3 regions of the Pseudomonas sp. SB113 genome follow, and region 2 is predicted to be linked to each of the others. Evidence: predicted binding sites of a transcription regulator. Region 2 holds the regulator's gene; each other region holds the start of a gene.
The links. The regulator sigma-54, encoded in region 2, starts transcription at its own class of promoters, with help from an activator protein. The targets are predictions, from matches to a motif close to ANTGGCATNNANNTTGCTNT.
Positions count from the first base shown of each region.

Region 1: the regulator sigma-54 is predicted to act here: its motif matches at 3,520-3,539, upstream of glnK (P-II family nitrogen regulator).
Region 3: the regulator sigma-54 is predicted to act here: its motif matches at 4,871-4,890, upstream of flgB (flagellar basal body rod protein FlgB).

Region 1 covers NZ_JBFMHW010000005.1:56,377-63,520, reverse strand. Annotated here, with positions in the region: gene AB1462_RS08485 (methyl-accepting chemotaxis protein) at 1-1,364, shown strand, start outside; gene AB1462_RS08480 (YifB family Mg chelatase-like AAA ATPase) at 1,427-2,923, opposite strand; gene AB1462_RS08475 (accessory factor UbiK family protein) at 3,065-3,325, opposite strand; gene glnK (P-II family nitrogen regulator) at 3,748-4,086, shown strand; gene AB1462_RS08465 (ammonium transporter) at 4,121-5,458, shown strand; gene AB1462_RS08460 (secondary thiamine-phosphate synthase enzyme YjbQ) at 5,670-6,095, shown strand; gene sutA (transcriptional regulator SutA) at 6,198-6,524, shown strand; gene AB1462_RS08450 (HAD family hydrolase) at 6,641-7,144, opposite strand, start outside.
Region 2 covers NZ_JBFMHW010000001.1:533,280-540,423, reverse strand. Annotated here, with positions in the region: gene AB1462_RS02540 (superoxide dismutase) at 1-24, shown strand, start outside; gene AB1462_RS02535 (ZIP family metal transporter) at 58-951, shown strand; gene AB1462_RS02530 (HPr family phosphocarrier protein) at 972-1,244, opposite strand; gene rapZ (RNase adapter RapZ) at 1,261-2,118, opposite strand; gene ptsN (PTS IIA-like nitrogen regulatory protein PtsN) at 2,121-2,585, opposite strand; gene raiA (ribosome-associated translation inhibitor RaiA) at 2,596-2,901, opposite strand; gene AB1462_RS02510 (RNA polymerase factor sigma-54) at 2,977-4,470, opposite strand; gene lptB (LPS export ABC transporter ATP-binding protein) at 4,668-5,393, opposite strand; gene lptA (lipopolysaccharide transport periplasmic protein LptA) at 5,393-5,926, opposite strand; gene lptC (LPS export ABC transporter periplasmic protein LptC) at 5,913-6,485, opposite strand; gene AB1462_RS02490 (HAD family hydrolase) at 6,494-7,018, opposite strand; gene AB1462_RS02485 (KpsF/GutQ family sugar-phosphate isomerase) at 7,019-7,144, opposite strand, start outside.
Region 3 covers NZ_JBFMHW010000003.1:363,241-370,384, reverse strand. Annotated here, with positions in the region: gene AB1462_RS06395 (ribonucleoside-diphosphate reductase subunit alpha) at 1-1,565, shown strand, start outside; gene flgE (flagellar hook protein FlgE) at 1,887-3,200, opposite strand; gene flgD (flagellar hook assembly protein FlgD) at 3,232-3,957, opposite strand; gene flgC (flagellar basal body rod protein FlgC) at 3,974-4,417, opposite strand; gene flgB (flagellar basal body rod protein FlgB) at 4,421-4,828, opposite strand; gene cheR (protein-glutamate O-methyltransferase CheR) at 5,141-5,968, opposite strand; gene AB1462_RS06365 (chemotaxis protein CheV) at 6,011-6,943, opposite strand; gene flgA (flagellar basal body P-ring formation chaperone FlgA) at 7,036-7,144, shown strand, end outside.

The DNA of each region.
Region 1 (7,144 bases), on a different contig from region 2:
GTTTTGACTACACCGATGCGCAGAATGTCCAATTCGAAAACCTCAAGCGCTTCCGAATTGGCCAGACCGGTTCCCTTGCGCTGCTGGATGAGCAGAAGCACTGGCTGGTGCCACCCGCCGGCGTGCAGGCGCTGGATCAATCGGTGCCGGTGATGCTGGACCTGGCCAAGACCCCAGGCAAAGGCCGCTTCTGGAGCGACAAGAACGAAGATTTCTATAGCGTTTCGGTACCGTTCGAAGGCGGGCCTTGGGCCGTAATCGCGAGCATGCCGAAAGCTGAAATCCGCGCTGTGACCTGGGCTGTGGGTATTCGCCTGGTGATCGGCAGCGTGCTGGCGATGTTGCTGGCCGTGGGCGCGACGGTCTGGTTGCTGCGCAGCAAGTTGCAGCCCCTGAGTGACCTGGTGCGTCAGGCCGAGGCCTTGGGCGCGGGCGATTTGAGCGCACGCTTGAATGTGTCCAGCCATGACGAAATCGGCCAACTGGCGCGCAGCTTCAACCAGATGGGCGAAGCGCTGTCGACCATGGTCTCGCATATCCGTAACGCGGCCGAAGAGGTCAACAGCCGCGCCCAGGCGTTGTCCGGTTTGTCCGGCGGTGCCTATGAGGGCATGGAGCAGCAGTCCGGCGAGATCACCAGCATGGCCGGCGCGGTGGAGGAGTTCAGCGCCACGTCGTTGAATATCGCCGACAACATGGGCAATACCGAACGCCTGGCTCAGGAAAACGCCCAGCAGACCCGCATTGGCCGCACTTCGATGCAGGAAGCGTCGTCGTCCCTGGAACACATTGCCACGGCCCTGAACAGCACGGCCACGGTGATCAACACCCTCGGCCAGCGCTCCCAGGAAATCGGCGGGATCGTCGGCGTGATCACCTCGATTGCCGAACAGACCAATTTGCTGGCGCTCAACGCTGCTATTGAAGCCGCCCGCGCAGGGGAGCAAGGCCGTGGTTTCGCCGTGGTGGCGGACGAAGTACGTAATCTGGCGTCGCGTACCCGCGAGGCCACCGACGAAATTTCCGGGATGATCCAGAGCATTCAGAAGGAAACCGGCAACGCCATCAGCACCATGGAACAAGGCAACGCGCTGATGCAGGAAGGTCTGTCGCGCAACGCTGACGTGGCCTCGGCCCTGGCGCGTATCGATGAGCAAAGCCGCTCGGCCGGTCAGCAGTTCGCTGCGATCACCACCGCCACCCAGGAGCAGAGCAGCACCGCGACCCTGCTCAGCAGCAACCTGCAGAGCATCGCGCTGGCCAACAGCGAGCAGCGTGAAGTGGTGTCCAACCTGGCGATTACCGCCAAGGAGCTGGAGACGCTGGCGGCGAGCCTGCGCCATGAGGTGGATCGATTTCGCTGAGCCACCGCTGTACAAAGTGTGGAAGGGGGAAAACGCCTCCCACATTTAGATCTGCGCCAAGCTTAAGTGATCGCCGCCGGGCGATATTGCAGGGCTTCCTTCAAATGGTCACGCGAGATGGCATCCACCTGATCCAGATCCGCCAGGGTGCGTGCCACCTTGAGCAGCCGATGCGCCGCGCGCAGTGACAGCGTCAGTCGTTCACAGGCCGTTTCCAGCCAGCCTTCATCCACCTTCGCGAGCTTGCAGTGCTCGCGCAGCCCTGGCAGATCAAGAAAGGCATTCGCACAGCCCTGGCGCTTTTGCTGATGCTCGCGGGCTTGGGCGACTCGTGCTGAGGCATGGGCGGTATCCTCGCCCGCCTGTTGGATCGGGTTCAGCGCAGTCGTTTCCCGAGCCACGGTGAGGTGCAAATCGATCCGGTCCAGCAACGGCCCGGACAGCTTGTTGCGATACCGCTGGATCTGCTCCGGCGTACAGCGACAGCGCCCGCTGGGTTCGCCCATATAGCCGCAAGGGCAGGGGTTCATCGCCGCGACCAGCTGAAAGCGTGCCGGGAAACTCACTCGGTCGCGGGCTCGGGAAATCACGATATGCCCCGATTCCAGCGGTTCACGCAGCACTTCCAACACCTTGCGATCAAATTCCGGCAGTTCATCCAGGAACAGCACCCCATGATGAGCCAGGGTGATTTCTCCCGGCTGTGGTTTCGAGCCGCCGCCCACCAGTGCCGGGCCTGATGCCGAGTGATGCGGTTGGCGGAACGGTCGATGGGGCCAATGGCTCAGCGGTGCCAGGCTTACAACCGATTGAATCGCGGCAACCTCCAGCGCCTCCTGTTCGTTCAACGGGGGTAACAAACCTGGCAGGCGGCTGGCGAGCAAGGTCTTGCCGGTGCCGGGCGGCCCACTGAGCAGCAGGTTATGCGCGCCCGCCGCCGCAATCAGCAACGCGCGCTTGGCCGCCAGTTGGCCCTGCACTTCACTCAAGTCCGGGTAAGGCTTGTTCAAGTACAGCAAGCCATCGGACTTGTAAGGCTCGATCGGCACATGTCCATTCAGATGCGCCACCACCTGCAGCAGGTGGTCCACCGCAATCACCTTCAACCCGGAAGCCAGGCATGCTTCCTCGGCATTTGCCCGCGGCACTATCACGGTGCGCCCGGCCTTGCGCGCTGCCAGCGCTGCCGGCAACACGCCTTTTACCGCTCGTACTTCACCGGACAGCGCCAGCTCCCCCAGGCATTCCACGTCATCGAGCATCAACGCCGGCACCTGCATACTGGCCGCCAGGATCCCCAGGGCAATCGCCAGATCAAAACGCCCGCCGTCCTTGGGCAGGTCGGCGGGCGCGAGGTTGAGGGTGATCCGGCGGGCGGGGTATTGCAGCGCGGAGTTGAGAATGGCACTGCGCACGCGGTCCTTGCTTTCCTTGACCGCGGTTTCGGGCAGCCCCACCAGCGTCAGGGACGGCAGACCATTGGCCATATGCACTTCGACGGTGACGGCAGGGGCTTCGACGCCGATCTGGGCGCGGCTGTGGACGATGGCGAGGGACATGCTCGTTCCTTGAATGGGGAGGCCGCTTCCTGCGGTTTTTCAAGGGTAGACGAGGTGGGGGGACGCGAGGCGGGGAGGTTTTACAGAACGTATCCAGAGCAAATGTGGGAGGGAGCAACCCCCCTCCCACATTGATCGCGTTTATTCAGCAGGAGGGCTCAACCGCGCTTCCAGCTCTGCGACCTTAGCCTCCAGGCTCTCCAACCGCGCACGGGTGCGGGCGAGAACCACCATCTGGCTATCAAACTCTTCCCGGCTCACCAGGTCGAGCTTGCTGAAGCCACTTTGCAGCAAGGCCTTGAACTGGCTTTCGATTTCATTGCGGGGCAGCGGGGTGTCGCCGCTGAACAGGCGAGAGGCATGGCCGCTCAGGGCGTCGAGGAGGTCTTTGGGCGCGAGCATGGGGAATATTCCGGAAAACTGTTGGCGGGCAGTGTATCACGCAGCGTCTATAGTCTTTTTCACGGCCTGAGTCGCACGCTTTTCGCGCATCAGGCTGGGCGGCTATGCACCGTTTTCGTGCGCATTGCCGTCGCCAGATAGCCCCGCTGGTGGGCTTGAGTGGGCAAAGGACTGATTTCAGTGATTTTTACGGAGCTGGCAAGGTTTCTGCTTAGACGATCATGACCCATGCACTGATGCAGTCGCTGTGACGAATGCAGTGCGCCGACGGATCAGGGGTACAGGTTTCGTCACCAGTGGTTCGCTGGCGTCGCAATGGCAATTGCCCTTGCGACGATGCGTTACAAAGCCAGGCACTGCGCTTAGACTTGAGACGGGTTTGTTTTCCTGGGGCAAGTCCACCAATTCGGGAGAGAGTTTTCATGAAGCTAGTCACTGCCATCATCAAGCCGTTCAAGTTGGACGATGTACGCGAGTCGTTGTCCGAGATCGGCGTGCAGGGCATTACCGTTACTGAGGTCAAGGGCTTCGGTCGGCAGAAGGGTCACACCGAGCTGTATCGCGGCGCGGAATATGTAGTCGATTTCCTGCCGAAGGTGAAGATTGATGTCGCCATTGACGACAAGGATCTTGACCGGGTTATCGAGGCGATAACCAAGGCCGCCAACACCGGCAAAATTGGTGACGGCAAGATCTTCGTGGTCAATCTGGAACAGGCTATTCGCATCCGTACCGGCGAAACCGATACCGACGCAATCTAAGCCGCCAAACCCCAACGCCCCAGGAGAAAACAATATGACTCTGCGTAAATTCGCAGGGCTCGGAGCCCTGTTGTCCATCGTAATGCCAAGCCTGGCCATGGCGGCAGACGAAGTGGCTGCTCCAGTCCTCAATTCCGGCGACACCGCCTGGATGCTCACATCCACCGCGCTGGTGCTGTTCATGACCATTCCAGGCCTGGCGCTGTTCTACGGCGGCATGGTGCGCTCCAAGAACATTCTGTCGGTGATGATGCAGTGCTTCGCCATCACGGGCCTGATCAGCATTCTGTGGGTCATCTACGGCTATAGCATCGCGTTCGATACCACCGGTATGGAACAGGGGGTGGTCAACTTCAACTCCTTCTTCGGCGGCATGGGCAAGGCGTTCCTGGCGGGTGTGACCCCGGCCAGCATCACCGGGCCGGCTGCGCTGTTCCCGGAAGCAGTGTTCATCACCTTCCAGATGACCTTCGCCATCATCACCCCGGCGCTGATCGTAGGTGCGTTCGCCGAACGCATGAAGTTCTCCGCCATGCTGATCTTCATGGCTATCTGGTTCACCCTGGTCTATGCGCCAATCGCCCACATGGTGTGGAGCGGCAACGGTGGCCTGCTGTGGGACTGGGGCGTGCTGGACTTCGCTGGCGGCACCGTGGTGCACATCAACGCCGGTGTAGCTGGCCTGGTGGCGTGTATCGTGCTCGGCAAGCGTAAAGGCTTCCCAACCACCCCGATGGCGCCTCATAACCTGGGTTACACCCTGGTGGGTGCGGCCATGCTGTGGGTCGGCTGGTTCGGCTTCAACGCCGGCTCTGCGGCTGCGGCCAACGGCACCGCCGGTATGGCGATGCTGGTGACTCAGATTGCGACCGCTGCTGCAGCACTGGGCTGGATGTTCGCCGAGTGGATCACTCACGGTAAGCCAAGCGCACTGGGCATCGCCTCGGGTGTCGTGGCTGGTCTGGTAGCCGTTACACCGGCCGCCGGCACTGTTGGCCCGATGGGCGCCCTGGTGATCGGCCTGGTGGCCGGTGTGGTCTGCTTCTTCTGCGCCACCAGCCTCAAGCGCAAGCTGGGCTACGACGACTCCCTGGACGCATTCGGTGTGCACGGTATCGGCGGTATCGTCGGCGCGATCCTCACCGGTGTGTTTGCAGCCCCTGCATTGGGCGGCTTCGGCACCGTGACTGACATCGCAGCTCAAGTCTGGATCCAGTGCAAAGGTGTCGGTTTCACCGTGATCTACACGGCTATCGTGACCTTCATCATCCTCAAGGTGCTGGACGCGGTCATGGGGCTGCGGGTTACCGAAGAGGAAGAGGCTGTCGGCCTCGACCTGGCGCAACACAACGAACGCGGCTACAACCTGTAAGTACGCGAAAAAAAGATGCCCGGCTTGCCGGGCATTTTTTTGCCTGGCGTTTGTCAGTGATAACAAGCTGTACCGGTTTTTGCGTCGAGTTTGTGATGGGGCGCACGCGGCACTTTCCACCGTGCGAATGTCTTACAGGCATGTAGGCGTATTCGGCACTTTGTTTTTTCCCAGAGCGCGCTAGAATGCGCGCCGATGGGCGGAGAACTGTATGTGGCAACAGACCCTGATTACCCTGCGGGCCAAGCCCCGGGGCTTTCACTTGGTGACCGATGAGTTGCTTGCCGGCTTGCCTGAATTGAAGGCGTGTCGCGTCGGCCTGTTACACCTGTGGTTGCAGCACACTTCGGCCTCGTTGACCGTCAACGAGAATGCCGACCCGGCGGTTCGCCGTGACTTCGAGCGGTTTTTCAACTCGCTGGTGCCGCAAGGCCGTGCCGGGTTCGAACACAACGACGAAGGTCCGGATGATCTGCCGGCGCACTTCAAGGCCAGTCTCCTGGGCTGCCAGCTGAGTTTGCCGGTCAAGGCCGGCCGCTTGGCGATGGGGACCTGGCAAGGTGTTTATCTGGGCGAGCACCGTGATCATGGCGGTGCTCGTAAAGTCCTCGCCACCTTGCACGGTGATGGGGCATAAGCCACTGGTTATCCAGTGGATGTTGATTTTTTTCCGGCAACCTCGACAGAGGGCGAAGCTGGGCTATAACTAATCTGCTTTTCGCAAGTCATGAGGTAGAACATGAGCGACGATGATCTGGAAAACGACGAACTCGAAGTAGGTGACGAAGACGACACCGAAGAAGGTCTTGAAGCGGCGGCGGAAGACGTCGCTGAAGACGACGGTGGTGATGACGCTCCTGTTCCAGCTGCCAAAGGCAAGGCCAAGGCTGCTGTGTCGGTAGACGAATTGCCGAGCGTTGAGGCCAAGAACAAAGAGCGCGATGCGTTGGCCCGTGCGATGGAAGAGTTTCTTGCCAAAGGCGGCAAAGTGGTCGAAGTCGAGCCCAATGTGGTTGCAGACCCGCCCAAGAAGCCGGATAACAAGTACGGCAGCCGACCTATCTAAGGTCAGCCACCTGCTTGTAAGAAAAAGCCCGCCGTCGCTGCGGGTTTTTTCATGCCTGATGATTTATTTGAGCCTTGTGGTAATCCAAATGTGGGAGGGGGCTTGGATCTCTGGTGCTACTGCCAACTGCGCAGCAACTCCGGTAGCTCAGTCAGGCTACGAATCTCCGCGTCGGGACGCTTGTCTGCTTCCCACACCTTGGCGGTGGGGTTAAACCACACCGCCCTCAGCCCCGCTTGCTGCGCCCCGGCAATGTCATCCCCAGGGTGATCGCCAACATGCACCGCCGCGCTGGCATCCACTCCGCCTCGCTGCAGCGCTTCCTGAAACAACCGCGCATCCGGCTTGGCGATGCCGATATCTTCAGCGCGCAAGGCAAAGTGAAAGTAGTCCGCCAGGCCCACACGCTGCACATCGGCATTGCCATTGGTAATCACACCCAGCAGAAAGTGCTGGCGCAGCGCTTGCAGCATCGGCTCCGCTTCAGGGAAGGGAGTGAGTTGATGGCGGGCGTGAATGAATGCTTCGAAACACACATCAGCCATTTCCGTGGCCTCAGGCTGTGGATACCCGGCCTCTTCAAACGCATGTATCAACACCCGATGGCGCAGGATACTGAT
Region 2 (7,144 bases):
CGCTATCAGGCTGCGTTGGCCTGACATTCACCTCGATAACAAGATCTAAGGCCGACTATGGGCACTGAAACACTGGCGATCAGCAGCGTGCGAATGTTTCGTTATGCGTTTGGCTCGCTGCTGCTATTGGCAGGTACTGCATTGCTGGTGGCCCACGGGCTGGCCTGGCTGGACCTGGAGCCGCGCATCATGCGCGCCTTGCAGGGCGGAGCGATTTGCGCGCTCGGCACGGCACTGGGTGCGGTTCCGGTATTGGTGATTCGGCGGATGCCGGTGGCGTTGAGCGATACCTTGTTGGGCTTTGGTGCCGGTGTAATGCTGGCAGCGACTGCCTTTTCGCTGGTCGTGCCGGGTATTGCCGCTGCCGAAGCCCTTGGTCTTTCGCCGTGGGGCGCTGGTGGGCTGATCAGCTTCGGCATCATGCTGGGGGCATTCGGGTTGTATCTGGTGGACCGCAAGGTCTCCGGCGCCAGCCCGGAGATGTTGGTGGGCACGCCGGATAAACCAGTGATTCCACCGCGCATCTGGCTGTTCGTGTTTGCCATCATCGCCCACAACATTCCCGAAGGCATGGCTGTTGGCGTCTCGGCCGGTGGTGGCATGCCGGATGCCGACAGCTTGGCCATGGGCATTGCTTTGCAGGATGTGCCCGAAGGTCTGGTGATTGCGCTGGTATTGGCAGGGGCCGGGATGTCGCGGGTCAAGGCATTCCTGATCGGCGCTGCGTCAGGCTTGGTGGAGCCGGTGTTCGCGGTGCTTTGCGCCTGGCTGGTGACCCTGGCCGAGGTGCTGTTGCCGTTGGGCCTGGCGCTGGCCGCTGGTGCGATGTTGTTGGTCGTCACTCATGAAGTGATCCCGGAGTCGCGCCGCAATGGTCACGAAAAGCTTGCCAGCCTGGGGTTGTGCATGGGGTTCTGCTTGATGATGGTGATGGATACTGCTTTGGGGTGAAACCTGCTCCTGCAGAGGGGTTATTCGCCTTCATCGAAGAAGTTATTGATCAGCGCCACCAGGGCGTCCATCGCTTCCTGTTCTTGCTCGCCTTCGGTCTTCAGGTGGATCTTGGTGCCTTTGCCGGCGGCCAGCATCATCATCGCCATGATGCTTTTGCCATCGACCATGCTGTCCGGTGTGCGCCCGGCGCGGATCTGGCAAGGGAACTGCCCGGCAACACCGACGAATTTGGCCGAGGCGCGGGCATGCAGGCCCAGTTTGTTGATGATTTCAATTTCCAGAGCGGGCATCGCGGGGGTGTTCCTTTCAGCTAAGGTCGCGGTGGCGAACCTGGACATTCTTGAGGGTTTGTTGCAGCACCTGGCCCAGGCGCTCGGTCAGGTACACGGAGCGGTGGTGGCCGCCGGTGCAGCCGATAGCAATGGTGACATAGGCTCGGTTGCTCGCGGCAAAGCGCGGCAACCATTTGAGCAGGTAGCTGGAAATGTCCTGGAACATCTCCTCCACATCCGGTTGCGCGGCCAGGTAATCGGCTACAGGCTGATCCAGCCCCGATTGGTCGCGCAGCTCCGGCTTCCAATAAGGATTAGGCAGGCAGCGCACATCGAACACCAGGTCGGCATCCACCGGCATGCCGCGCTTGAAGCCAAACGACTCGACCAGAAATGCCGTGCCAGGCTCCGGCTGGTTCAGCAGGCGTAGCTTGATGGCATCGCGCAGCTGGTACAGGTTGAGGCTGGTGGTGTTGATCTTGAGGTCGGCGAGGTCAATGATCGGCCCCAGCAGCTTGGTTTCGTCCTCGATGGCTTCGGCCAGAGAACGGTGTGGGCTGCTGAGAGGGTGGCGTCGACGTGTCTCGGAGAAACGCTTGAGCAGGGTTTCTTCGTCGGCGTCCAGATACAGCACATCGCAATGAATGTGCTTGGCGCGCACCTCTTCTAGCAATTCCGGAAAACGCGTGAGGTGGCTCGGCAAGTTGCGGGCGTCAATCGAGACGGCAACCAGAGGCTGCGCCAATTCGGTATGGATCAGCGCGCGCTCCGCCAATTCCGGGAGGAGACCGGCCGGCAAGTTGTCGATGCAATAGAAACCGTTGTCCTCAAGAACGTTGAGGGCGGTACTTTTACCTGAGCCGGAGCGGCCGCTGACGATGATCAAGCGCATGATTACTGCCCGTTTTGTTCATCCAGAACAACTTGATACAGCGCTTCGTTACTGCTGGCGCTGCGCAGTTTGTCACGTACTTCCTTGCGGTCGAGCATGCTAGCGATCTGCCGAAGCAGTTCCAGGTGCGCATCGGTGGCGGCCTGTGGAACCAGCAGAACGAACAGCAGGTCGACCGGGGCACCGTCGATGGCGTCGAAATCGATAGGCGCGTCCAGGTGCAGCAGGGCGCTGACAGGTGTCTCGCAGCCTTTGAGGCGGCAGTGAGGAATGGCGATGCCGTTGCCAAAACCGGTGGAGCCGAGTTTTTCACGGGCAATCAGAGCCTCGAAGACATCTTGCATCTCCAGTTCAGGCACTTGGCTGCTGATCAGGTTGGCAATTTGTTCGAGGGCTTTCTTCTTGCTGCCGCCCGGCACGTTCACGAGGGAACGGCCGGGGGTCAGGATGGTTTCAAGTCGGATCATGGGGGGAGAGTTAACGACCTGTGCCCTGAAGCAGGCTCAGATTCTTTTCCTTATGCTTTTTGAGTTGGCGGTCAAGCTTGTCTGTGAGCAAGTCGATTGATGCATACATGTCTTCATGTTCGGCATTGGCGACCACTTCGCCGCCGGGTATCTGAAGTGTCGCTTCGATTTTCTGCTGAAGCTTGTCGACCTTCATGATGACCTGCACGTTGGTGATCTTGTCGAAATGGCCCTCAAGCTTCCTCAGCTTCTGCTCGACGTAGTCGCGTAGTGGAGGGGTGACTTCTATATGGTGTCCACTGATGTTGACTTGCATACAGCTTCTCCTTCGTTGCCAGTGCATAAAGCGGCGGGTAGGAATACCCGCCACTGGAACGCTGTGGCCCGCCCGTCACATCAAACGCTTACGCTCGCTGGAAGGCGCGATCCCAAGGGATTCGCGGTACTTGGCGACGGTTCGACGGGCGACCTGAATGCCTTGTGCTTCCAGTAAACCAGCGATCTTGCTGTCACTCAACGGCTTTTTCTGATTTTCCGCAGCAACCAGTTTTTTGATGATCGCGCGGATCGCCGTGGACGAGCATTCACCGCCTTCCGAGGTGCTGACATGACTGGAGAAAAAGTATTTCAACTCATAAATACCCCGTGGGGTATGCATGAATTTTTGTGTGGTCACCCGGGAAATCGTCGACTCGTGCATGCCCACGGCTTCTGCGATGTCGTGCAGAACCAGTGGCTTCATCGCCTCGTCGCCATATTCCAGGAAGCCGCGCTGGTGCTCGACGATCTGGGTGGCAACTTTCATCAGGGTTTCGTTGCGGCTCTGCAAGCTCTTGATGAACCAGCGCGCTTCCTGCAACTGGTTGCGCATGAAGGTGTTGTCGGCACTGGTGTCGGCGCGGCGAACAAAACCGGCGTACTGCGGGTTGACCCGCAGGCGCGGCACTGATTCCTGGTTCAGTTCTACCAGCCAGCGCTCGTTGTCCTTGCGCACGATCACGTCGGGAACGACGTATTCGGCTTCGCTGGACTCGATCTGTGAGCCTGGACGCGGGTTGAGGCTTTGCACCAGCTCAATGACCTGACGCAGGTCGTCTTCCTTGAGCTTCATGCGCCGCATCAACTGGCTGTAGTCGCGGCTGCCCAGCAGGTCGATGTAGTCGGTGACCAGGCGCTGGGCCTCGGCGAGCCATGGAGTCTTGGCAGGCAGCTGACGCAGTTGCAGCAGCAGGCATTCGCTCAGGCTGCGGGCACCGATGCCGGCGGGCTCGAACTGTTGGATACGGTGCAGGACGGCTTCGATTTCGTCCAGCTCGATGTCCAGCTCCGGGTCGAAGGCCTCGAGAATCTCTTCGAGCGTCTCGTCCAGATAACCCTGGTTATTGATGCAGTCGATCAGGGTCACGGCGATCAGGCGATCGGTGTCCGACATCGGCGCGAGGTTCAGTTGCCACAACAGATGGCTCTGCAAGCTCTCGCCGGCGGAAGTGCGGGTGGTGAAGTCCCACTCGTCATCATCATTGCTGGGCAGGCTGCTGGCGCTGGTCTGGTAGACGTCTTCCCAGGCGGTGTCCACCGGAAGTTCGTTGGGAATACGTTCGTTCCAATCGCCTTCCTCAAGGTTATCCACCGTGGGAGCGGTTTCCTGGTAGGAGGGTTCCTGTACGTCGGAATTGGGTTTTTGCTCGATGTTGTCAGCCAGCGGGTCTGCATTATCGAAGTCGTCGCCTTCTTCCTGGCGTTCGAGCATCGGATTGGACTCCAGGGCCTCCTGGATTTCCTGTTGCAGGTCCAGGGTCGACAATTGGAGCAGGCGGATGGCCTGTTGCAGCTGCGGTGTCATCGTCAGCTGCTGGCCCATTCTCAGGACTAGCGATGGTTTCATGGCAGGGGCTTAACACCTTATTCGCCGGCGCAATGCGCCATCCACGACAGGGCGCGTGAGCGCCAAACATAAGCAAATTATATGCCTGATATCGGGGGCTTTGCCTAGAGCGCGGTAACAATAAAAATCCGGAGGTTTTCATTGACTCCCGCGCATCAGGCAAGCGACCTGCCACCGCCTTGTTTTTGCAGGCGGCTTTACAGGCGGAACTCGTGACCCAGGTACACTTCCTTGACCAGCTCGTTGGCCAGGATGGTGGCAGAGTCGCCTTCGGCAATCAGCTGACCATCGTTGACGATATAGGCGGTTTCGCAGATGTCGAGGGTCTCACGCACGTTATGGTCGGTGATCAGCACACCGATGCCCTTTGCCTTGAGGTGATGGATGATCTGCTTGATGTCGCCGACCGAGATGGGGTCGACGCCGGCAAACGGTTCGTCCAGCAGGATGAACTTGGGGGCAGTGGCCAGGGCGCGGGCGATTTCCACGCGGCGTCGCTCGCCACCGGACAGGCTCATGCCAAGGTTGTCGCGAATGTGGTTGATGTGGAATTCCTGAAGCAGGCTTTCCAATTCTTTGCGGCGGCCGTCACGGTCGAGTTCCTTGCGGGTTTCAAGGATGGCCATGATGTTGTCGGATACCGACAGCTTGCGGAAGATCGACGCTTCTTGCGGAAGATAGCCGATACCAGCACGGGCGCGGCCGTGCATTGGCTGGTGGCTCACATCCAGGTCGTCGATCAGGACGCGACCTTGGTCCGCCTGGACCAGGCCGACGATCATGTAGAAGCATGTGGTCTTGCCGGCGCCGTTGGGGCCAAGCAAGCCGACGATCTGGCCGCTGTCGATCGACAGGCTGACGTCGCGCACGACCTGACGGCTTTTATAGGCCTTGGCCAGATGCTGGGCTTTCAGGGTTGCCATTACTCGGCCTTCTTCTTCGGCTGGATAACCATGTCGATACGTGGGCGTGGCGCAGTGACTTTGCTGCCATTGGCGCGACCGGCGTTGGCGATCTGCTTCACGGTGTCATAGGTGATCTTTTCGCCTTCCGTGGAGTTGCCATCGGGGCTGAGCACCTTGGCCTGGTCGATCAGCACGATGCGATTCTGTTGGGCGTGATACTGGATGGTCTTGCCGTAGCCCTTCATCGGGCCGGTATCGGTAGCTGACTGCTTCTGTTCGAAGTAAGCCAGGTTGCCCACCGACGTCACCACGTCGATATCGCCCGCCTGGGTGCGCGTCAGTGTCACCGTGTTGCCGGTGATCTTCATCGAGCCCTGGGTGATGATCACGCCGCCGGTGTAGGTGGCGACGCCTTGCTTGTCATCCAGCTGCGCATCGTCAGCCGAGATGTGGATCGGTTGCTGGCTATCGTTCGGCAGAGCCCAGGCGCTCACGCTTCCCAGTGCTGCGCCCAGACCGAGCAAAATAGGGAGAGTTTTAACGAGCCTCATACTGTCCTCTTACGTTCGATAGCAGGTGTATCCTGCTTTCTTTCAAATACGCTTTCATTCCCTTGCCAGTCGATACACCGCCAGCGCCGTCGATTCTAACGTCTTGCTCGGTCTGCGCATATTGCTTCTGTGGGAATACGGTCATGCGACTGCTGGTAATCACGGTGTCACGGTTTTTGGCGTCAGTACGCGCGACGCGTACCGAGTCAATCAGTTCTACCTCGGTGCCGTCCGGATTCACCTCGCCACGCTTGCTCGTGACATGCCATGGGAACTCGGTGCCGCGGTAGAGGTTCAGGTCCGGGTTGGTCAGCAGGGTGACTTCGGTAGCCTTCAAATGCTCGACCTTGTCCGAGGTCATCTCGTACTGCACCTTGCCGTCGGGCAGGAACTGCACGCTGTAGGCATTGGTTGCGTAATAGTCGATAGCCCCTCCGTCAACCTGCGCCGCAGGCTGGTCGAGGAAGCGCCCCGGGCTGATATTCCAGTAGCCCACCGCAAGGAACAGCGCGGCGATGACTCCGAATAGCAGGAAGTTGCGAATCTTTTTACTCAGCATAAAACGCTCTATAGGTAGGCGGCGTGGGCCGCTTCAAGACTGCCCTGGGCTCGCAGGATCAGTTCACAGAACTCGCGGGCGGCACCTTCGCCGCCACGGGCAATGGTGATGCCATGGGCGTGCTCGCGAACAAACGTCGCCGCATTGGCAACGGCCATGCCCAGGCCCACTCGGCGAATGACCGGCAAGTCGGGCAGATCATCGCCCAGGTAGGCGACCTGCTCATAGCTTAGGTTGAGTTGGCCAAGAAGCTCGTCCAGAACCACCAGTTTATCCTCGCGGCCCTGATACAGGTGAGGAATACCGAGGTTTTGTGCGCGGCGTTCCACAACGGGAGTTTTTCTGCCGCTGATAATCGCCGTTTGCACGCCCGCAGCCATCAGCATCTTGATGCCCTGGCCGTCTAGGGTGTTGAACGTCTTGAATTCGCTGCCGTCTTCGAGGAAGTACAGGCGGCCGTCGGTCAGCACGCCGTCAACGTCGAAAATCGCCAGTTTGATGTTTTTGCCGCGTTGCAACAGGTCGCTGGTCATTTACATCACTCCTGCACGCAGCAAGTCGTGCATGTTCAAGGCGCCAACCGGGTGGTCGTCGCTATTGACCACCACCAGCGCGCCGATCTTGTGGTCTTCCATGATCTTCAATGCTTCGGCTGCCAG
Region 3 (7,144 bases), on a different contig from region 2:
GTGGCAAGCGCAAAGGCGCTGTGTGTGCCTACCTGGAAACCTGGCACATGGACATTGAAGAGTTCATCGAGCTGCGCAAGAACACCGGTGATGACCGTCGTCGTACCCACGACATGAACACCGCCAACTGGATCCCTGACCTGTTCATGAAGCGTGTCTTCGATGACGGCAAGTGGACCCTGTTCTCGCCATCCGAAGTGCCGGACCTGCACGACCTGACCGGCAAGGCCTTCGAAGAGCGCTACGAGTACTACGAAGCCCTCACCGAGTACCCAGGCAAGGTCAAGCTGTTCAAGACCATCCAGGCCAAAGACCTGTGGCGCAAGATGCTATCCATGCTGTTCGAAACCGGCCACCCTTGGCTGACCTTCAAGGACCCCTGCAACCTGCGCAGCCCGCAGCAGCACGTGGGCGTGGTCCACAGCTCGAACCTGTGCACCGAGATCACCTTGAACACCAACAAGGACGAGATCGCCGTTTGCAACCTGGGCTCGATCAACCTGCCGAACCACATCGTCAACGGCAAGCTGGACACCGCCAAGCTGGAACGCACCGTCAACACCGCCGTACGCATGCTCGATAACGTTATCGACATCAACTACTACTCGGTGCCACAGGCGCAGAACTCCAACTTCAAGCACCGTCCGGTCGGCCTCGGCATCATGGGCTTCCAGGACGCGCTGTACCTGCAGCACATTCCTTACGGTTCGGACGCTGCGGTCGAGTTCGCCGACAAGTCCATGGAAGCGGTCAGCTACTACGCGATCCAGGCTTCCTGCGACCTGGCCGACGAGCGCGGCGCCTACGAGACGTTCCAGGGCTCGCTGTGGTCCAAGGGCATCCTGCCGCTGGATTCGCAACAGATCCTCATCGAGCAGCGTGGCCAGAAGTACATCGACGTTGACCTGAACGAATCCCTGGACTGGGCGCCGGTACGTGCCCGTGTGCAGAAAGGCATTCGTAACTCCAACATCATGGCCATCGCACCGACCGCGACCATCGCCAACATCACTGGCGTATCGCAGTCGATCGAACCGACCTACCAGAACCTGTATGTGAAATCGAACCTGTCGGGCGAATTCACCGTGATCAACCCGTACCTGGTACGCGACCTGAAAGCCCGCGGCCTGTGGGACTCGGTCATGATCAACGACCTGAAGTACTACGACGGTTCGGTACAGCAGATCGAGCGCATCCCGCAAGAACTCAAAGAGCTCTACGCGACCGCCTTCGAAGTGGACACCAAGTGGATCGTCGACGCCGCCAGCCGTCGCCAGAAGTGGATCGACCAGGCTCAGTCGCTGAACCTGTACATCGCCGGCGCATCGGGCAAGAAGCTCGACGTGACCTACCGCATGGCCTGGTACCGTGGCCTGAAAACCACCTACTACCTCCGTGCCCTGGCCGCGACCAGCACCGAGAAGTCGACCATCAACACCGGTAAGCTGAATGCTGTTTCCAGCGGCAACCACGGTGATGATTCGGTGCTCGCCGCGCCTGCCGGCCCGGCACCCGTGCCAAAGGCCTGCGCGATTGACGAGCCGGATTGCGAAGCTTGCCAATAAGCTGAGCGACTCCCGGGCTTGAACGCCTGGGATTGAAAAAGCCCGATAGACCCCGACTGCATAGGGTTTATCGGGCTTTTTCGTTGCTGCGCCGAGGCGTTTGCCACTCCAGCCTCTAGGTAACCACTGACACTTCTGAACGCCACATCCCCTACCGCCTGATGATTGGCGAGCCAACAGGCCCTGAGCTGATCAGTGGCAAAGCCAAAAGGCAGCGTTCCTCCCATGCCTTTCAATGCATGAACCAAAGCACCGCAGAAGGTTTTCAACACCTACAAAAAAGCCCCTCTTACGAGGGGCTTCTTGTGGAGCGCTACCGCATCAGGTCATCTGAATGATGGTCTGCATGATGGTGCTCTGGGTGGAGATGGTCTTGGCGTTCGCCTGGTAGTTGCTCTGGGCCTTGATCAGGTCCACCAGCTCATTGGTCAGGTTGACGTTGGAGTTCTCCAGGGAGTTGGCCACGATCGAACCCAGGGTACCGGATTGCGGGGTGTCGTAACCCGGCTGGCCCGAGGCGAAGGTCTCTCTCCATGCGGTGCCGCCCGACGGCTGCAAGCCTTGCTCGTTGTTGAAGCTGGCCAGGGAGATCTGGCCGATGGCCTTGCTCTGCTGGTTGCTGAACGTGGCGAACAGTACGCCGCTGCCGTCGATTTTCAGGCCGGTGATCTGGCCGGTAGCGTAGCCATCGGTGATCGGAGGGTTACGGTAGCTGGCCGAGTTGTACTGGGTGATGTTGGCCATGTTGATGGCGATCCCCGTTGGGTTCGCCGTCGCACCGTTTGCCTTCCAAACACCAGCGGTCACTGTACCGGGGACCCAGCCGGTAATGGTCAGGGTGTTATTGGCCACACCGCCCGTCGTGACACTGGTGAGCGTGCCCGAACCGTCAAAGGCCAGCGTCGACGGTACCGGTGGGGTGGCCGGGGTGCCGCCCGTCGGCGGCGAACCGTCTGGGTTACGGCCATCAATCAGGGTGTAGGCGTTCCACTTGTTGCCATCTGTTTTCACCAGGTATTGCACCATCGGGTGTGCGTTGCCTTGGGCATCGTACAAGGTGGTGCTGTACTGGGTGGTGAAGGTACTGGTGTCCGCCGGGTCGAATGGCTTGAGCGTCTGGTTGATCACCGGTTCCGAGGAGTTCAGGTTACTGGTGGAGTCCACCTTGGTAGACGCCTTCGGCGGCAGGTTCGACAGGTTCAATTGCAGGTCGGTCAGACCGCCCTTGATGATTTTGCCATCATCGTCCGCCGCGTAGCCTTGCAGGCGCGAGGTACCGGTATTGTTGGTGATGTAGCCGTCTTTATCGGCACGGAAAGCACCGCTGCGGGTGTACTCCAGCGAGCCGTCGCTACCTTTCTGCACGAAGAAGCCGCCGCCCTGGATCGCCATGTCCAGGATGCCGCCACTGCCGTTGACGTCACCCTGGGTGAACTGCTGGGACACAGCCGCCAGGTTCACACCGTTGCCGATGCTGTTCTGGCCGGTGCCCAGTTTGGACGCGGCGTAGATGTCGGCGAATTCCGCACGGGACGACTTGAAGCCAGTGGTCGCAACGTTGGCGATGTTGTTGCCGGTTACGTCCAGTTGTTTGTTGGCCGCATAGAGGCCGCTAAGGCCGATGTTAAAAGACATGTTTCTCTCCCTCTGCCGTATTTAGCCGGCTCTATGTACCGATAGTCTGAATTTGCGACAGCTTGACGCTGCCCATGCCACCTGCAAGGTTCAGCAGCATTTCGCCGCCGGTCTTGCTCAACGTCACGCTGGTCACCGTTGCCGGCAACGAAGTCGCCATGGCTACCGATTCGCCTTTGTCGTTCTTGGTCGTCGCCGCGAAGGTGTAGGTGCCGGCTGGGGCAACCTCACCGTTGTCGTTCTTGCCATCCCAGATAAAGTCGGACGAACCCGCGCTTTGAGCACCCATATCGATGGTGCGCACCACGTTGCCGTCTTTATCGGAGATCTTGATCGAGACGTTGCCCGTCGCCGCAGTCACCGCTACCGAACCGGTCATGCTCTTGCTCGTGTCCACCAAGGCCTTGTTGGTCTGGGTGATGATCGAGCGTCCTACCAGCGAAGAAGCCTGCAGCGCCTGCGAGGAGCTGAAGTTGCTGGAGATCGCATTGACCGAATCGTTCAGGGTATTGATGCCTTCCAGGCTGCTGAACTGCGCCAGCTGGGCCACGAATGCACCGTTGTCCTGAGGCGACAGCGGGTTCTGGTTTTTCAGTTGGGTCACCAGCAGTTGCAGGAACGCGTCCTTGCCCAGTGACTGGCTGCCCGTCGCGGTCTTGGTAGCGTCGGTGACGGTGGTATTGTCTGTGGCGGTCTTGACCTTGGAATTGAAAAGGTCCTGGACCGCCGAATTGGTCGTGGTATCAACGATGGCCATTATTTGGCGCCCCTTATCACTGACCCAGGGTCAGGACCTTCTGCATCATGGTTTTGGCGGTGTTCATCATTTCCGCGTTGGTCTGGAACGAGCGGCTGGCGGAGATCATGTCTGCCATTTCCTCGACCACGTTGACGTTGGGGTAATAGACATAACCCTTTTCGTTCGCGGCAGGATGGTTCGGCTCGTAACGGGCCTCGAGGTTGCTCTGGTCTTCGACCACGCCGAGCACCTGCACGCCCTGACCGGCTGCGTCCTGGTTCTGGAACAGCGAATCGCTGCCGCCGCTCTGGCCGCCCTGGAACATGGTGGCGAACACCGGGTGACGGGCGCGATAGGTCTGGTCGATGCTCGAAGACACAGTCTCGGCGTTGGCGATGTTACTGGCGACGGTGTTCAAGCGCGTGGTCTGCGCGCTCATGCCACTGCCGGCAATATTGAAAACACTGGACAGGGACATGGCTTACTCTCCACGCAGGGCTGACATCAGCCCTTTGAATTTACTGTTGAGCAGGGTAAAGCTGGCCTGAAAGTTCACCGAGTTCTCGGCGTAGGCCGATTGCTCCAGCTGGGCGTCGACAGTGTTCTGGTCGATCGACGGCTGCATCGGCGTGCGATACAGCAGCGACTCGTCACCACTGCTCAGGCCTTGCGCTTCGATATGACGGCTGTTGGTCATGTTCAAGGCGAAGGTGCCGTTCTTGGTCTTGTCCTGCTGTGCGGCGAGCACGGCGGAGAAGTCCAGGTCCCGAGCCTTGTAGTTCGGGGTATCGGCGTTGGCAATGTTGTTGGCCAGGACTTCGGCACGCTGAGCGCGGAAGCCCAGGGCTTGTTCGTGGATACCGAGCGCTTTATCGAAGCTGATGCTCATGGCGGAAACCTTTAGGCTGACCTGCTGTTCGTTAACAGGGTTATAGCAAGGCGCATGCCAATATCTGATAACCCCGTAAATCAAGGGGTTGCGAGGAGCTTGCCGGCGGCAATGCCAGAAAAGCGGCAACGGGTTTCCGCGTGGCGCCAGTAAAGCGGCAATGGGGAGTTGCCGCTTTCATCAACTTTGCCGCAGAAACAAATGTGGGAGGGGGCTTGCCCCCGATAGCGGAGTATCAGTGATAGACACATCAACTGAACCACCGCTATCGGGGGCAAGCCCCCTCCCACATTCTTGACCGCGTCCGCTTTATTACTTGGCCTGGTAGATGATCCCCGGACTGCACTGCACCATCTGGAAATGATCCGGCAGGCCATTGAGCGCCTCGGATGCACCGAGGAACAGGTAGCCGCCACGCTTGAGGGTGCCGTGGATGCGCAACAGGATGTCCTTCTTCACTTCGGCCGAGAAGTAGATCAGCACATTGCGGCAAAACACCATGTCGAACTTGCCCAGGCTGGCGTAGCTGTCGAGCAGGTTGAACGAGCGAAACTCCACGCGACTCTTGATCGGCGCCTTGACCGCCCAACGCCCTGCCCCTTTCGGGTCGAAGTAACGTTGCAGGCGTTCCTGGGACAAACCACGGCCCAGGGCCAGGCTGTCGTACTCGCCGGTCTTGCAGTTGGTGAGCATGGTGCCGGACAGGTCGGTGGCGACGATCTGCGCCCCGGCTTTAAGCTGGCCCATGTTGGTCCGTTCGAACTCATCGATGGACATCGAAATCGAGTACGGTTCCTGACCCGAGGAGCAGGCGGCCGACCAGATACGCAGGCGCTGGCCCGGGCTGGCCTTGATGGCCTCCGGCAGCACTTTGCTCTTGAGCACTTCAAAGGGGTAGGTATCGCGAAACCACAGGGTTTCGTTGGTGGTCATGGCATCGACCACCATCTCCTTAAGGCCACTGCGCGGCTGCCCCTGGATCCGTTGAACCAACTCGCCCAGGGACTTGATGCCCTGCTGCTCCATCAGTTTGTTAAGACGGCTGGATACCAGGTATTGCTTGTTTTCACCGAGCAATATGCCACAGGCTTTTTCCAGGAAGACCCGGAACTGTTCAAAATCCAAATTACCCGTAGACACTGATACCGCCTCTAAAATCGTATGACCGCCAGGGGAAAAACCCTAGCTGTGATCTGCTGCCTTGATCCGGTCGACTACCCGGGATGCCAGGTCATCAGGGCGGAATTTGGCAAGGAAGTCATCGGCACCGACCTTCTTGACCATCGCCTGATTGAATACGCCCGACAACGAAGTATGCAGGATGATATGCAATTTTTGCATGCGTGGATCGCTGCGTATCTCAGCAGTGAGGGTATAGCCGTCCATTTCCGGCATCTCGATGTCGGAGATCATCATCAAGAATTCTTCTTCCGGCTTCTTGCCTTCCTCCACCAGCTTGCGCAGGTAATCCAGGGCCTGGCGACCATCATTGAGCGCCACAACCTCCACGCCGACGGTTTGCAGGCAGCGTGTCACCTGTTTACGCGCCACCGAGGAGTCATCCACCGTGAGCACTCGCAGCGAGACCGCCTTGTGCGCCGTTTCGGCGTCTACCACACCCACGGAAATCGATTCCGAGGTGGGTGCGACTTCGGCGAGGATCTTCTCCACGTCGATGATTTCCACCAACTGGTTATCGACCCGCGTCACCGCCGTGAGGTAGTGATCGCGCCCGGTGCCCTTGGGCGGCGGATGGATCTCTTCCCAGTTCATGTTGACGATACGTTCCACCGAGCGCACCAGGAAACCCTGGGTCTTGGTGTTGTACTCGGTAATAATCACGAACGGATTCTCGCGATCCTGCAGGCCAGCCGAACCGGTGGCCAGGGCCAGGTCAAGAATCGGGATGGTCGCGCCACGGATATTGGCGACGCCGCACACCACCGGGCTGGACTTGGGCATGATCGTCAGCTTCGGGCATTGCAACACTTCCCGCACTTTGAACACGTTAATGCCATACAGCTGCTTGCCATCCAGGCGAAAAAGCAGCAACTCCAGGCGATTCTGCCCTACCAGCTGTGTGCGCTGGTTTACTGAATCCATTACTCCTGCCATGCCATGACTCCTACGCTAAAACCTTTGGCTATACCTACAAGGGCGACGCGCACCCAACACTAAACGGCACGAGCTTTGCTATTTGTTGAATTATGGACATTAAAACGACAGTTTCCCGACGCCTTCACCTGACACGGTTTTGCAGATTGCTCTGCGTACCGCTGGCACTGCTCGCCTTCAGCCTGGGCGCCACGGCCCGTG